Regions from separate parts of the Ochrobactrum sp. A-1 genome, predicted to be linked through region 4. Evidence: predicted binding sites of a transcription regulator. Region 4 holds the regulator's gene; each other region holds the start of a gene.
The links. Region 4 encodes LexA, which represses DNA repair genes until DNA is damaged. Its sites were predicted from a motif close to TGTTCNNNNTGTGTTCNG; they were not measured.
Positions count from the first base shown of each region.

Region 1: MKS82_RS14360 (ImuA family protein) is a predicted target of LexA. The motif match lies at 1,074-1,091, and genes of this name have one in related genera.
Region 2: ssb (single-stranded DNA-binding protein) is a predicted target of LexA. The motif match lies at 2,533-2,550, and genes of this name have one in related genera.
Region 3: parE (DNA topoisomerase IV subunit B) is a predicted target of LexA. The motif match lies at 1,918-1,935, and genes of this name have one in related genera.

Region 1 is NZ_JAKVQC010000004.1:996,810-1,000,985, reverse strand. It holds gene MKS82_RS14370 (MarR family winged helix-turn-helix transcriptional regulator) at 68-598, shown strand; gene MKS82_RS14365 (DUF6616 family protein) at 595-951, shown strand; gene MKS82_RS14360 (ImuA family protein) at 1,109-1,960, shown strand; gene MKS82_RS14355 (Y-family DNA polymerase) at 1,986-3,437, shown strand; gene MKS82_RS14350 (error-prone DNA polymerase) at 3,437-4,176, shown strand, end outside.
Region 2 is NZ_JAKVQC010000003.1:250,755-254,930, forward strand. It holds gene uvrA (excinuclease ABC subunit UvrA) at 1-1,746, opposite strand, end outside; gene ssb (single-stranded DNA-binding protein) at 2,740-3,255, shown strand; gene arsH (arsenical resistance protein ArsH) at 3,411-4,124, opposite strand; gene arsC (arsenate reductase (glutaredoxin)) at 4,121-4,176, opposite strand, start outside.
Region 3 is NZ_JAKVQC010000007.1:456,671-460,846, reverse strand. It holds gene parE (DNA topoisomerase IV subunit B) at 1-1,793, opposite strand, end outside; gene MKS82_RS20085 (DMT family transporter) at 2,103-3,032, shown strand; gene lipB (lipoyl(octanoyl) transferase LipB) at 3,047-3,814, opposite strand; gene MKS82_RS20075 (GGDEF domain-containing protein) at 3,873-4,176, opposite strand, start outside.
Region 4 is NZ_JAKVQC010000003.1:108,468-112,643, reverse strand. It holds gene MKS82_RS02105 (molybdopterin molybdotransferase MoeA) at 1-817, shown strand, start outside; gene lexA (transcriptional repressor LexA) at 1,057-1,779, shown strand; gene MKS82_RS02095 (ComEC/Rec2 family competence protein) at 1,882-4,176, opposite strand, start outside.

The sequences.
Region 1 (4,176 bases), on a different contig from region 4:
TCCCGATTTTCACTTGAACATTCAAACCCGCTTGCATTTAGTATGGTGCCATATTATATGCCGCCGTATGGAAATAATCGAACAAAAGCATCGTGCCCTTCTGGGTGAAATGGAACGCCGGCACAGTTCGTCCACCGACGCGCTGAAAGCCTGCTTTGAAGTTTTGTCACTTGCTGCAGCCATTGACCGGGATTGCGCCAACCGGCTTGCACCGCACAAGCTTTCGGAGGGCAAGTTCGTCCTGCTGTTTCTGCTGCACAATGCGCCCGGCGGCCTCTCGCCGCACGAGCTTTCACAACGCGCAGGCGTAACGCGCGCCACCATCACCGGCCTGCTGGACGGGCTGGAGCGCGATGGTTTCCTCAAGCGCCGCGCGGATAGCGAGGACCGCCGCAAGCTGATTGTCCGGCTGACATCCGAAGGTTCGTTGCTGGCGCAACAGCTTTTCGAACAACATACCGCATGGATTGCAAGCCTGATGAGCGACCTCTCGACAGGCGAACAGCAACTTCTCAGCACCTTGCTGCGTCGCATCTGGAGTCGCACCGATGCCGGTCGCTCCTTCAAGATCAATGAAACCCTAAGGGATATGACATGACCTATTACCTCGCCGAGCTTTATTCCCCGAAATCAAGCTGGCACGCGCTCGATGCAGAAGGCAGGCAGGCCTTTTTTGAGAAAGTCGGCGCGGGTATGGGCGGTCTTGCGGCGCTCGGTATCGAGGCTTTGGCATTGGGTCCCGTCGACGCGACAAAGCCTTTTGCACCCGACCAGAGTTTCTTCGCCATCTGGCGTTTCCCGGACGAAGCAGCTCTCGACATGCTGATTGCCGGAATCACCGCCACCGGCTGGCATGATTATTTCGACACGATCAATGCGGCAGGTGCTGGCACCGACCTTCCCGGCCATCTGGCGCAACTGGCAGGCGTGCCTTTCAGGGAAGCCGCCTGATCCAAAACCGCTATCGCGATGATAGAGCGTATCCCGGAAAGTGTGAAACGCCTACGCAAGGAAATCAGTCCGCTGGACTGATTTCTGATCCCGCTTGACTCTTGCCTCGCTCGATTCAATACTAGAACATATAGAGAACAAAAGATGGAATCTAGACGTGAGCGGCATCGACATCGCGGCGCTGCGGCGCATGGTTACGACCATTGAAGGCAACGATCCGCAAGGCAGTTTTGCAAATCAGGGACAAACGGGCTTCGGGCGGGCGCGCAGTTTCACGCTCGGCCTTGCCGGGGCCGATGCCGCCTTTCCGCATGGCCTTGCAGGCGATGCGCTGCATGAGGTTTTTGCCGAAAACCCCGGCGCGCATATGGCCGCGACCGGCTTTGCGCTCGCTTTTGCCGCCCGTGCAGCAGAAGGTGTTACAGAACCTCGCCGCCCGATCATCTGGATCGAGGAAGAAAGCGCCGCAAGTGAATATGGCGGGCTTTATCCGCCGGGGCTTCATGCCTTCGGGATCGACCCGTCGCGACTTCTGATCGTGCGCTGCCCGACTGCACAGGATGTCCTGAAGGCAGCAAACGATGCGCTGGAAGCCGGAAGCGGCGGCAAGGCCTCGCATCTTGTTTCCGGTGTCGTCGCCTCGGTGACAGGCCAGCCGAAATGCCTCGACCTGACCGCCTCGCGGCGTCTGCTTCTGGCAACCGAAACCGCGCAACTGCCCGTCATCCTGCTCAGGAGCCACCGGACAGGCGTGCAAAGCGCTGCCGTCAGCCGCTGGCGAGTGGCGCCCGCGCCATCCCGTTCAAGCGGAGCAAACGCACCCGGCAAGCCTGTTTTTTCTGCGGTTCTGGAGCGCAATCGCCACGGCACATGCGGGCAATGGATCATGGAATGGAACAATGAAACCCTTGAATTTGATGCAAGAGAACGGGATGACAGAACGTCTGTTTCTCGCCCTCTGGTTTCCGTTTCTACCGACCGACCGGCTTCGCATCAGCGCTCCGCCTGACGGCAAGGAGCGCCTGCCTTTGGTGGTGACCGAGCGCACGGCCAATGCACTGCGGCTGACGGCGGTGGATGCGACAGCGGCAAAGCTTGGCCTTTTTCCCGGCATGGCGCTGACGGATGCGCGCGCCCGCGTGGAAAGGCTTGAAGTGGCAGCCGCAGCACCGGAACATGATGCGGCATTGCTCAAGCGTCTTGCCCATTGGTGCGAGCGCTACACGCCGCTTGTCGCCTTCGATGAGCCGCATGGGCTGATGCTCGACATAACCGGCTGCGCGCATCTTTTTGGCGGGCTCGACGCCATGCGTGCCGATGCAATCCGGCGTCTGGAACGGGCCAGACTTGGCGTACAGGCGGCGATTGCCGATAACAGTTTTGCCGCGCGGCTTCTGGCACGGGGAACGAAGGGCGGTGTCTTCAGCAGGACAGAGGCCGACCGGTTGCTCCCCCGCCTGCCGCTCTCTGCGCTTGAACTGACGCAAGCTGCCGAAACCGGCCTCAAGCGCGCCGGATTGAAACGCATCGGCGATGTGATGGGGCTTCCGCGCGCCGCCCTCACCGCCCGTTTCGGCACCGATCTTGCCACCAGGCTCGACCGGCTGGCGCGGCAGGAGCGCGCGCCGATTTCCCCCTTGCGCATCATGCCGCTCAGTACCGTCGAGCGCCGCCTGTCAGAGCCGGTAACAGTGATGGAACTGGTCGAACGTATCTTGCAGGAACTGGCGCAGGCGCTTTTTGCGCAGCTTGAACCGGAGGGCAAAGGCGTACTTCTGATTGAGGCCTCCTTCTTCCGTGTCGATGGCGAAGTGCGTCATATCCACATCGAAACCGGCCAGCCCTTGCGCAGCGACAAGGTTTTCCTGCGCCTTGCGCGTGAAAGGCTCAACGCCCTGACAGACCCGCTCGATGCCGGGTTCGGCTTCGACATGATCCGGCTGGCAGCGCTGCGCAGCGCGCCAATCGCCCAGCGCCAGACGGGGCTCGACCAGCATGAAGAGGATGAAGCGGGGTTTGGCCAGCTTGTCGACCGGCTTTCGGCGCGGCTTGGACAGAACCGCGTTCTCGTTTCCTTTTCGCGCAACACGCATATGCCGGAGCGCGCTTTCGGCCTCGTCCCTGCCTTGCATGGGTCGCGAAAAACCGAAGCCGATTATCGCAGCCAGGCGGAACTGCCGGGCGACCCGCCAGCACGCCCCATAAAACTGTTTCGCCCGCCGCAGTTGATCGAAAGCGTGGCGGAAGTGCCCGACAGTCCGCCTTCGTTCTTCCTGTGGCGACGGGTGCGTCATCATGTACGTCTTGCCGAAGGGCCGGAACGGATCGAGCCGGAATGGTGGCTCGCAATCGGTCAGGATGTGCCGGAACTGCGCGATTATTACCGGGTGGAGGACGAGACCGGCCAACGCTTCTGGATTTTTCGCGAGGGACTTTATGACGGCGCCAATCACCCGCGCTGGTTTTTACACGGACTATTCGCGTGATGACCCGTTACTTTGAAATGGCTGCTGCCAGCAATTTTTCCTTCCTTTGCGGCGCGTCGCATCCGCAGGAACTGGTAGAGCGTGCGCATGAGCTTGGCCTGTCCGGCATCGGCATCGCCGACCGCAACACGCTGGCCGGTGTGGTACGGGCCCATGCGGCATGGAAGGATTTTCGCGACAAGAGCGATTTCCGCCTTTTCATCGGCTGCCGCCTGTCCTTCACCGACGACACGCCGGATATGGTCGTCTATCCGCGTGATCGCGCCGCCTATGGGCAATTGTGCCGCCTGCTGACGGAGGGCAAACAGCGCGCCGCCATCAAGGGCGAATGCCATCTCGAATGGAGCGACCTGCTGTTTCGCGCCCGGCAGTTCCAGATCGCGGTCTTTCCGCCTGACGAAGACAGACCGGATTTTGCCGCACGCCTGACGGAGATTGCGCAAGCTGCCCCCGGCTCGGTCTGGCTGGCGCTCGCCATGCCGCATCAGGGCCATGACGGACGCCGGGCCGAACGTATCGCCCGTTTTGCAGCCGAGGCCAATGTGCCGCTCATCGCCACCAATGACGTGCTTTATCATCATCCCGACCGCCGCGCGCTTCAGGATGTGCTGACGGCCACGCGCCATCACACAACCGTCTTCGCAGCCGGACGGCTTCTCGAAAAGAATGCCGAACGCCACCTGAAACCGCCTGAAGAAATGCTGCGGCTGTTTCGCGACTACACTGAGGCCGTCGAAGC
Region 2 (4,176 bases), 140 kb from region 4:
ATCGACCACGTAATCGGCAGTCAGGATCGCGTCTTCGTCATGCTCGACCACGATGACCGTATTGCCGAGATCGCGCAGATGGCGCAGCGTGTCGAGAAGGCGGGCATTGTCGCGCTGATGCAAACCAATAGATGGTTCGTCCAGCACGTAAAGCACGCCGGTCAGGCCGGAGCCGATCTGCGAGGCAAGACGGATACGCTGGCTTTCACCGCCCGACAGCGTGCCGGAATTGCGCGCCAGCGTCAGATAATCAAGGCCGACATCGTTGAGGAACTGCAGGCGCTCGCGAATCTCCTTGAGAATACGGGCGGCAATTTCGCGCTGCTTGTCATTGAAGCTGCCATCGACGTCGCGGAACCAGGCGTCGGCCTTGCGGATCGACATTTCCGTGATCTCACCGATGTGCTTCATGCCGACCTTGACCGCCAGCGCTTCCGGCTTCAGGCGGTAGCCGTTACAGGCAGGGCAGGGCGTAGAGGCCATGAAGCGCTCGATATCTTCACGCGACCAGGCGGAGTCGGTCTCCTTCCAGCGGCGCTCCAGATTGGGGATCACGCCTTCAAAAGGCTTCGTCGTCTGGTAGGAGCGCAGGCCGTCATCATACTGGAAGGTGATTTCCTTGCCCTTGGTGCCATAAAGAATGGCCTGCTGGGCTTCTTCCGAAAGATCGACCCATCGTGCGCCAATCTTGAAGCCATAGGCTTTGCCAAGCGCTTCCAGCGTCTGATTGTAATAGGGCGACGAAGACCGTGCCCATGGGGCAATCGCGCCGTCCTTCAACACTGCCGTTTCGTCGGGAACGATCAGGTTCGGATCGATGGCCTGCTGCGTGCCGAGACCATCACAGGTCGGGCAGGCGCCGAACGGGTTGTTGAACGAGAACAGGCGGGGCTCGATTTCAGGAATGGTGAAACCGGAAACCGGGCAGGCAAATTTTTCCGAGAAAAGAATCCGCTCATGCGTTTCGTTGGCGGACTTGTTGGCAGCACCGCCTTCCGCCGTTTCTTCGGGTGGCAGAGGCTTGTCGGCAAACTCGGCAACCGCCAGACCCTCGGCAAGCTTGAGGCAGGTTTCAAGGCTGTCGGCGAGGCGGGTCGAAAGGTCAGCGCGCACCACGACGCGATCGACCACGACATCGATATCGTGCTTGTACTTTTTGTCGAGCGCCGGAACATCGGCAATTTCATAGAAGGTGCCGTCTACCTTGACGCGCTGAAAGCCCTTCTTTTGCAGTTCCGCCAGTTCCTTCTTGTACTCGCCCTTGCGGCCGCGAACGATGGGCGCAAGGATATAGAGGCGCGTGCCTTCTTCCAGCGCCATGACGCGATCAACCATCTGGCTGACCGTCTGGCTTTCGATGGGAAGGCCGGTCGCCGGCGAATAGGGCACGCCCACGCGAGCAAAGAGCAGGCGCATATAGTCGTAAATTTCGGTGACAGTGCCGACCGTCGAACGCGGATTGCGGCTCGTCGTCTTCTGCTCGATGGAAATGGCGGGCGACAGGCCGTCGATCTGGTCGACATCCGGCTTCTGCATCATTTCGAGGAACTGGCGCGCATAGGCCGAAAGGCTTTCGACGTAGCGGCGCTGGCCTTCCGCATAGATCGTATCGAAGGCAAGCGAGGATTTGCCCGAGCCGGAAAGCCCCGTCATCACGATCAGCTTGTCGCGAGGCAGATCGAGATCGACATTTTTCAGATTGTGTTCGCGCGCGCCACGTATGGAAATGAATTTCTGATCGCTCATTCCGCGTCCTGCCTGCTCATGATGCCATGGATAAACGGGCGCCGAATGGTGAAACACGTCGCGCCGGTACCTAATATGGGGTGAAACCCTCCAATAAGAAGGGGGCTCCGGTCATTCATCGGTGCACTCTTATCATTAGAACAAATATCGAACAACCAGCCTTCTGATAGGCGATACGAAATGTGAACGCAAGAGCGTTGACTGTCACTCCTGACAGGAGCAGACTACCCTAACTCGCTGATAGCGGAGAGGTGCCGCGGTGGGATGACACGGCATCGGCAAGAGGTCCGCAGGAGGCGGGGAGACCCAGTAGGGAGGTAAAGGAGCATGAGTCCACCTGACTACAGTGCCTAGCTTTCACAGAGATGAAAGCACAATCCGTTTCGGTTGCGGCAGCATCTTTTCGCAAGGAATGATGCCTCGTTGATCGAAAGTGTGATTGCCGACAATTTGAATTTGCGCGGAATGCAAATGGCCGTGCGCCTTTGTGATCCGAAAAGACCTGCCGACGAATTAATGTCGACACATGAGCATTGCTCAACCCCCAAGCCCTGCGCGCCAAAGATACAGTGAGCGGCAGGGCTTTTCCTTGGAAGCTGATGCGGTTTGCGAAGCGCGGTCATCATGGCTTCATGAGGATGACCGGGGAGGCCGTTTTGAAATTAAGGCAGATGCAGTTTCAGGCCCTGAAATGAGCCAAACTGCATTTGCAGCACAGGAAACGGTGCAAAAACCCACGGAAATTTGTGGCGAACGTGTGACTTTTTAATGTCGGAAGGTTGCATTTTGAACAAAACAAGAACATAAACTCTGTGGACATTGACAAATTCACCGCCCTGGATTGAGCGCTCATTGAGCCAGTCCTGTAAGGTGAACATATGAGTTTCTGGTGATGGCGCATCGTTGCGCCTGATCTTTCATTTGGAACGTGCCTCTTGTCTGTGCGAAGCCGTACGGAAAGAGTGTGCAGGCAAGACCCGGAGTAATTTTTCGATGGCTGGTAGCGTCAACAAAGTCATTCTGGTCGGCAATCTTGGTGCCGATCCGGAAATTCGTCGCCTGAATTCGGGCGATGTGGTTGCCAATCTGCGTATTGCAACGTCGGAAAGCTGGCGTGATCGCCAGACCGGCGAACGCAAGGATCGCACCGAATGGCACAGCGTCGTTATTTTCAATGAGAACCTTGCCAAGGTCGCGGAACAATATCTGAAGAAGGGCGCCAAGGTTTATATCGAAGGCGCACTTCAGACCCGCAAATGGCAGGATCAGAACGGCAATGACCGTTACTCGACGGAAGTCGTGCTGCAGAAGTTCCGTGGTGAACTGCAGATGCTCGACAGCCGTGGTGAAGGCGGCGGTGAGGGCCGTTCGTTCGGCGGTGGCGGCAATCGCAACCAGATGTCTGACTATTCTGGCGGTGGCGGTGACTTCGGCTCGTCCGGCCCGTCTTCGGGCGGCGGCAGCGGCGGTGGCTTTTCACGCGATCTGGACGACGAAATTCCGTTCTGAGGACCGACGTAATCCAGTTTATAAGTTAAATGTGATAAGGCGCTGTTTTACAGCGCCTTTTCTGTTAGTTTGTATTTATATGATGCTATTTGGATCGCCAGAAAGGCTTGGTTTCGCACCTGCGAGTGACTTATCAATGTCAGATGGCCCGAATGTCAGATCGACTGTAGCGAAACGCGCTTTTCAAGCTGTGCTGCGGCTTCTTTCCGTTCGCTGTAGCGGTTTGTCAGGTGGCCTGAAATGCCACGCGTCATCACGGTAAACTTCATCAGTTCTTCCATGACATCCACCACACGATCATAGAAGGATGAGGGTTTCATACGGCCTGCATCATCGAATTCCTGCCAGGCCTTGGCAACCGATGACTGGTTGGGAATGGTAATCATCCGCATCCAGCGACCCAGAATACGCATCTGATTGACCGCATTGAAGCTTTGCGAACCACCGGAAACTTGCATCAGGGCCAGTGTCCGCCCTTGAGTTGGACGTACTGCACCGCCGGGCAGGGGAATCCAGTCGATCTGCGATTTCATAACAGCACTCATCGCGCCATGGCGTTCAGGGCTGGTCCAGACTTGTCCCTCCGACCAAAGCATGGCCTCACGCAGTTCCTGCACCTTGGGGTGGCTTGGTGCGCCGTCATCCGGCAAGGGTAGTCCATTGGCATGAAAGATACGTGTTTCCGCGCCCATCGCATCAAGCAATCGCTGGGCCTCCTGCGTCAGGAAACGGCTATAGGAGCGGTCGCGCAACGATCCGTAGAGCAGCAGAATACGAGGCTTGTGCTCTGGGAAAGATACGCGAAGAGCATCATTATCCGGTAGATGAAAGGATCTCCGGTCCAGATTCGGCAAGTCTGCGTCAGTCATGTCCTCTCCCCGAATTTGACCAACTCGCCGTCTTCTTTGGTGAATGATGCGA
Region 3 (4,176 bases), on a different contig from region 4:
ACTGCCAGATAAAGATGACCGTTACGGATCAAATCGGGCATTTCCTGATAGAAGAATGTGATGAGCAGTGATGCGATATGTGCACCATCGACGTCGGCATCGGTCATGACGATGACGCGGTCATAGCGCAGGTCGTCTTCTCGATAGTTCTTACGTGTACCGGAGCCGAGAGCCTGAACCAGATCAGCAATCTGCTGGTTTGCCGTCAGTTTTTCGCGTCCGGCGCTAGCAACGTTCAAAATCTTGCCGCGCAATGGCAGAATGGCCTGATTGGCACGGTTACGCGCCTGTTTCGCCGAACCACCTGCCGAGTCGCCTTCGACGATGAACAGTTCTGCACCGGCCGCTGCGTTCTGCGTGCAGTCAGCCAGTTTGCCGGGCAGGCGCAGTTTGCGTGTCGCGCTTTTGCGAACGGTTTCCTTTTCCTGACGGCGGCGTAAGCGCTCGTCGGCGCGGTCGATCACCCAGTCCAGAAGGCGAGATGCTTCCTGCGGAGAGGCGGCAAGCCAGTGATCGAACGGATCACGGATCGCATTCTCCACGATGCGTTGTGCTTCGACGGTGGCAAGCTTGTCCTTGGTTTGACCGACAAACTCCGGTTCGCGAATGAAAACCGACAGCATCCCTGCGGCTGACACCATCACGTCATCGGTGGTGATGATCGAAGCGCGCTTGTTGTTGGTTAGTTCCGCATAGGCTTTCAGCCCTCGCGTCAGGGCAATACGCAAACCCGCTTCATGCGTGCCGCCATCGCCAGTCGGGATGGTGTTGCAATAGGAGTGGACGAAACCGTCCCCACCAAACCACGAAACTGCCCATTCGACAGCGCCATGGCCACCCTGCTTTTCGGTTTTGCCTGCGAAAACCTCACGCGTGACCTGATGTTCCTTGCCGAGCGATGCCTCAAGATAATCCTTCAGGCCGCCGGGGAAGTGGAACACGGCCTTTTCAGGCGTTTCCTTCTTCGGGTCGAGCAGGGCAGGATCGCAGTTCCAGCGGATTTCAACCCCGCCGAACAGATAAGCCTTCGATCGTGCCATGCGATAAAGACGGTGCGGATCGAACTGCGCCGTCTTGCCGAAAATATCAGGATCGGGATGGAAGCGAACGCGGGTACCGCGACGATTGTGCACTTCACCGAGCTCTTCCAGCCCGCCTTGTGGGATACCGCGTGAGAAGCGCTGGCGATAAAGACGGCGATTGCGTGCGACTTCCACTTCCAGCACGTCGGAAAGGGCATTCACCACCGAAACACCGACGCCGTGCAAGCCGCCTGATGTTTCATAGGCCTTGCCGTCGAACTTGCCGCCCGCATGCAGTTTGGTCATGATGACTTCGAGCGTGGACTTTCCGGGAACCTGGGGATGTTCATCAACAGGAATGCCGCGTCCATTGTCCGAAACCGTTACAAACCCGTCGGCATCGAAGCTCACTTCGATGAAATTGGCATGCCCTGCGACAGCTTCGTCCATCGAGTTGTCGATGACTTCGGCGAAGAGATGATGCAGTGCCTTTTCGTCTGTGCCGCCGATATACATGCCGGGACGCAGGCGAACCGGCTCCAGTCCTTCCAGAACACGGATAGATGATGCATTATAGTCGTCGCCTGCCGATGAAGCAGGTGGCGCCTTGGTCGTCACCTGCTTTGGAACAGAGAGCGACGGCGCTGCCACTGGCTGCGCAACAGGCTGTGGTGCCACAGGTTTTTCCCCCTGGCGTCCCTGTTCTTGTTCCCGTTCTCGGGCCCGGGCATTGTTGACCACTCTCGAGAAGAGATCGTTGCTATCGTCCATTTGTTCCGAAAAGCTCTCTATCTGAATTTCAGGAGGTCTGTGTCGAGCTTGCTCGCCATCGACCGGAAAATACTGTTCGCGAATCACCTGAATGATGCCATGTGCGCTCGCGAAAGGCGAACAAAGTTCGCCTTACGTTCCATTTTCACACTGCTTTTTCAAAGGGTTTTGTTCAGAACCGAAATGATTTGCACCAGAAAGAAGGCGAAAGTCAAACAAGTGGGACATTTCGGATCAAATTGGATGGAAACGCTATCACAGTTCGCATAGAGCGATAGCGGGGAATATTCAGAATACCGAGAGTTTGAAATGCAAAACAGCGCGACAAGTGGCATGGAAGCGCACGTAAAGGGCATGGCGATCATGGTGCTCTCGGTGCTTTTGCTGCCACTGATGGACGCCATCGGCAAATGGCTCGCCATGGTGGACAACATGCCTCCGGCCACTGTCACGTTCATGCGTTTTTTCATTCAGTGCTGGCTGATGTTCTTTATCCTGCTAATTGTCGGTGGTTTCGCTGCACTGCGAACACAATATCTGGCGGGAAATCTCATCCGCGGCGCATTGATGGGGTTCGGTGGGCTCTGCTTCTTCACGGCGGTCAAATATATGCCGCTGGCCGATGCGATGGCCGTCTTCTTCGCCGAACCGCTTATTCTGACGCTCTTTTCGGCAATTTTCCTCAAGGAGAAGGTAGGCTGGAGAAGGTTTAGCGCAGTCGGCATCGGTCTTATCGGCACGATGATCGTGATCCAGCCGAGTTTCGAGATTTTCGGTGCTGTTTCGCTTCTGCCGTTGGCGACAGCTGTAACCTTCGCAATCTACCTGATCCTGAATCGCAAATACGGTGCCAAGGAAAGCCCGCTTGTCATGCAGTTCTATGCGGGTGTTGGTGGCTGGATGTTCGCCGGGGTCGCCATGATTTTCGGAACAGCCGCGGGGCTCGGTGACTTGAGTTTTGGTCTGCCGCACGGCATTCAGCCTTGGCTTCTTCTGCTGCTTCTGGGAACGATCGGAACGGTCAGCCATTTGATGGTCGTGCAGGCGTTCAAGCTGGCACCGGCATCAATGCTGGCTCCGTTCCAGTATCTGGAAATTGTCAATGCCGTTCTGGTTGGCTTGATCGTGTTCGGTGATTTCCCGACACCATCGAAATGGTGCGGCATCGCGATTATCGTCGGATCCGGGTTCTATGTTTTCATGCGCGAGCGCCGCGTGAAAGCCGACGCTGTGGCTTGAGACAGAGTTAAAAGCTATTTGAGCTGACGCGCGCCGAAGACCGTCTCGAACGCTTTTCCCAAAGCGACATCCATGTCGCCCATTGTTACCGGCAATCCAAGGTCTACAAGGCTGGTAACGCCATGTTCCGAAATTCCGCAAGGAACGATGCCGGAATAATGGCTGAGATCGGGTTCGACATTGATGGCGATGCCATGAAAGCTTACCCAACGACGGAGGCGGATGCCGATAGCCGCGATCTTGTCTTCGCACATGCCTCCATTGGCAAGGCGAGGTTTTTCAGGCCGTGTAACCCATACACCGACACGATCTTCACGACGTTCGCCCTTGACGTTAAACTCAGCAAGGCTCTCGATAATCCATTGCTCAAGAGCTGTTACAAAAGCACGCACGTCCTCACGGCGGCGTTTCAGGTCGAGCATTACATAGGCAACGCGCTGGCCTGGCCCGTGATAGGTATATTCCCCGCCGCGTCCCGTGTTGAAGACAGGAAGACTATTTGGGGTCAGGAGATCGTCTGCATTGGCACTCGTCCCCGCTGTGTAAAGCGAGGGATGCTCGACCAGCCACACGAGTTCATTGGCGGTGCCTTCCCGGATGGCCTGGACGCGCGCCTCCATGAAAGCGAGAGCCTCTTCATAATCCGTCAACCCTTCGGCAACGACCCAATCGACGGGAGCCGCATCTGCAACGACAGGCAGGAAATATGCTTCCAGCGCATCGCGCTCACGCGGCTTTTGAGAAGCTGTCTCGAAAATGGGGGAAGCGGAGTTATTTGTCATGATGGCAGCATATGGCGGTTTTGCAGTGTAACCGCCAGATGTCAAAATGCCTCTCCGATCAATGAATCGCGAGCGGCACTTCCTTTTCACAGCGATTGCGTCCTGCCTGTTTGGCCCGATAAAGAGCACGGTCTGCGGCGTTGATGAGATGACTATAATCCGGATGACCGTTGAATGCAGCTACGCCGATGGACAGCGTGACCGTCTGATGTGCGCCATCCGGGAGGTTCAGTGGCTGATGCGCAATCTGTTTGCGCAGTTCTTCGCCAATTGCAAAAGCCTTGTGCTCGTCGGCCTCTACAAGAGCGACCAGAAATTCTTCGCCACCATAACGGAACACGAAGTCGCTCGGGCGGCAAAGC
Region 4 (4,176 bases):
CCGCGCGGGGCTCGACTTTTCGCCTGGTAATATCGTCATTTCGAGCGGACGTGAGTTGGATGCCGCTGCCCTGTCGCTCGCCGCTGCAAGCGGACACGCGAAAATCGACGTATTCCAAAAACCCAAGGTAGCAATCGTCGCGACCGGTGATGAGCTTGTCGCGCCGGGTGAAACACCCGGAAAAGACCAGATTGTTGCGTCAAACAGTGTCGGAATCGCTGAAATCATAAGGCGAGCGGGCGGCAGCCCTGAAGATAAGGGGATTATTCCGGACGATCCTGCCAAGATCGAACAGGCAATAGCAGACAGCCTGCAAAGTGGCATCGACATTCTGGTTACGATTGGCGGCGCGTCCGTCGGTGACCGGGATTTTGTGCATGGTGCGCTTCAGAAATTGGGGGTCAATCTCGATTTTTGGAAGATAGCCATGAGGCCGGGCAAACCCCTGATGTACGGACGCATCAGTGTGAACGGCAAAATTGTGCATGTCATAGGCTTGCCAGGCAATCCCGTTTCGAGTCTCGTCTGTAGCCTTGTCTTTCTCCGTCCGCTTGTCGCCAAGCTTGCCGGAACCAGCCTCGATGCCGATATCCGGACCGCAAAGCTGGGCGCTACCCTACCTGCGAATGACCACCGCCGCGATTATATCCGAGCTACAATCGAATCAACCCCGGATGGAACTCTGATAGCAAAGCCATTTCCAATCCAGGATTCGTCTATGCTTTCGGCTCTCGTCGGCTCGAAAGCACTTCTCATCAGGGATGAGAACGCCCCAGAAGCTGCGGTCGGCGACGATTGCCGTGTCCTCATGCTATAGATTTGACACAACGTTCGACCTCGATAATGCATGAAGAACAACATATAATCTATTGTAAATTATAAATTATTTTAACTTCACATTGCCCTGACTTGCAAATAAAGCTCTGCAAGCATGGCATTCCGTTCGCTCTCGGCTCAAGCGTTAATGATTTTAAAACCATTGCAGAACAAGACTGGAACATATAGTGTTCGTTCTGGTTTTGTTTTTCTCGATTCTTGGCCGGGAGGGTGTCGCGCATGTTAACCCGTAAACAGCACGAGCTTCTGCTGTTCATTCATGAACGTCTAAAAGAAACGGGCATTCCCCCGTCTTTCGATGAAATGAAGGAAGCGCTCGATCTGGCTTCAAAATCGGGTATCCATCGTCTGATCACCGCTCTGGAGGAACGTGGCTTCATCCGTCGTTTGCCGAACCGAGCACGTGCGCTTGAGGTCCTGCGCCTGCCGGATTCTATTGCTCCAGGGCTCAATGCACAAAAGAAGTTCGCTCCTAGCGTTATCGAAGGCAGCCTTGGCAAAGCGCCGTCGCCTCCACCGTTGCGCCCTGCCCCTGTGGCCACGAATGACGACACGTCCGCAACTGTTTCCGTGCCGGTCATGGGGCGAATTGCTGCTGGTGTGCCGATTTCAGCCATCCAGAATCAGACCCATTCCCTCAGCCTTCCACCAGAAATGATTGGTGCGGGTGAGCATTACGCTCTCGAGGTCAGAGGCGATTCAATGATCGATGCCGGAATTTTCGATGGAGACACAGTCATCATCAAGCGTGGCGAATCCGCAAATCCTGGTGAAATCGTCGTCGCTCTCGTCGATGACGAAGAAGCCACGTTGAAGCGCTTTCGTCGTAAGGGTGCATCCATCGCGCTCGAAGCAGCCAACCCTGCCTATGAGACACGAATCTTCGGCCCCGACCGAGTGCGCGTTCAAGGCAAGCTCGTTGGCCTGATCCGCCGCTATTAAGATGTTTCCGGCAAAAAGAGAAACGGCTTTGCGCTGGAAAATGCGTAAAGCAAAGAGATAGGACGTATCCAAAGTTCCCTTTTAGCCGGGAGCCTTCTGGGATCATTCGCAGCGATTTGCATCATCATTGGCGTCTGATGAACAGCTTGCTGCATTTTGGGCAGAACGGGATTTTGGTTTGTACTCGCGTTCCGCTAAACCGCGTGCCGGACGTGAATGGATGCGATGCAAATGCCAGGGACGGCTCGGTGTATCGACAGCAAATGTTATCCGGCTGTCCTGTTGCAGTTCAGATGTTGGCGACGCCGCCTCAGCTTTCGTTGTTTTGGGAGAAATTAAGGATAAGGCCTGATGAGTTCGGTTTTGTTCTTCTGTTTTTCCGAGTCTTATCTCCACAGATCCCTTTAGCGCCAGATCGCGTTTACTGATGCTCAGAGTTGTTGAGCGCCCGCACGAAGATTCCTTGCCAGGAACAGCGAGAATGACCACATCGCCGATGTTGCAGGCGGTCTCTTGCATTGCGATATCTGCTGTGTAGGCCAGTGTGTGGCCATCGCGCAAGTTGATCGTGCACAATCCATCTTCACATTCGAACCCGTCCGCATCGGTTCGTTTTCTGTTTTTACCCGATGGCGGTGCAATGAATTCTTCGACCAGATATGCTGTTTTCCAATTATCGACTGTAAATTGCGACGGACGGCTCCGATTGACTGCAAATCTCCCATCAGCCAGTCGGACTCCAACCAGTTTGGCATCTTCTGATATCACGATGTCGGGAAAAGGTTCCCTGACGAAAGCAGCGAACCCAAGAACGATGAAGGGCAGCGCCAACACCTTCAATCTCGTCGACAGAACAACAGCCAGAACAAGCGCAATGGTCCAGAAAACGAGAGTGAGTGCAGGCATGGCGCCGGGATTGCCATCGGGGGACCACGCCGCAACAAAAGAGGCAATGTGTCTGACAGCGAAGATACCCCAGCCCATTATCTGCAAAGGCACCCAGTCCAGTTGCAATGGCATCAACACAAGGCCGAAGACGGCAAACGGCATTACGAGAAGAGCTATTACGGGCTCAGCGAGGACATTTCCTACCAAGCCGAACGGCGCTGTGTTGTTGAAATGATAAGCTGCAAAAATCCCGCTCGCCAGTCCGGCAATGAGTGAAGTACCAGCCGCAGCTGTGATAGGCTTCAGGACTTTTCCAGCGAAGCCATAGGTGGCCTTCCCACGCTTTCCCGCTCCAACCTGCCCGATCGCGTTCCGCTCGCTCCACCAGGCAAAACCTGCAATCAACGCGGCCGTAGCCGAAAAAGACATTTGAAAACTCGGCCCCAATATTTCATGCGGCGAGATTGCAATCATAGCCATGGCCGCGATCGCCAGATTGCGCATACTGATAGCAGCACGGTCCACCAGCAATGCACCAAGCATGACCGCGATCATTACATAGCTTCGTTGTGCCGCCACATCCGCACCCGACATCGCAAGATAGAAAGTACAGCTTAGCAGGGAGAGAAATGCCGCATACTTCTTCACGGGATGCCGCACGCTGAAAGCCGGAAAAAGAGCGAAAAGAGATCGCAACGTCAGCATGACGACTCCGGCTGCAAGCGCCATATGCAAGCCGGAGATCGACAGAATATGCGCAAGCCCCGCTTTGCGCAGATCTTCATTCGTCTGCTCACTAATCCCCGCCCGCGTGCCTGCTACGAGTGCCGAGGCGACACTGCCATCCTCCCCACCTATCACTTCCTCGATTCGTTCAGACACCCGAACACGCAACATGGCAATCCACTGGGAAATTTCCGCAGTCAGTTCATCTGGCGGAGAAACCGTCGCCACTTTGGGTGTTCCGAGAAAGAAACCATTGTCGCCAATCCCATTGAAATAAGCGTGAAACGAGAAATCATAGTTGCCGGGGCGAACCGGGCCTGAAGGGGTCCGCAATCGGGCACAACCCGTCAGTCCGCCGCCGATCACCGTCGATGCAGGAATGTCCCTTGCATTGACGCGGATGCGCTTGGGCGGAAAACGGAGTTTGGGGCGTTCGGTCTGGAGCACATCAAGCGTTATCCGCCAGCTGCCGTTATCCTGGTATTCAAGAGCAACAACCCGGCCCGTTACGCGTGTCGCCACATCGGAGCCCAGCATCGGTGTCGCACGGCGTTCCGTCTCCCATTTGCCGACCAAAAGCCCTGCCAGCAGAGCGATCGCCAATGTCACGCCTTGCGCAGCGGCGAATTGTCTGCGCGTCACAATCCGCAATACTACGGCGATCCCGAGCGTGGACAAAAGTGGTGTCCATGCAGGCTCGAATGAGAGCGTAAAATAGATGATCGCGCCAATACCGGCAAAAACCGGCAGCAGAAGAAAGAGTATGCCACGTCCTTCTTCAGT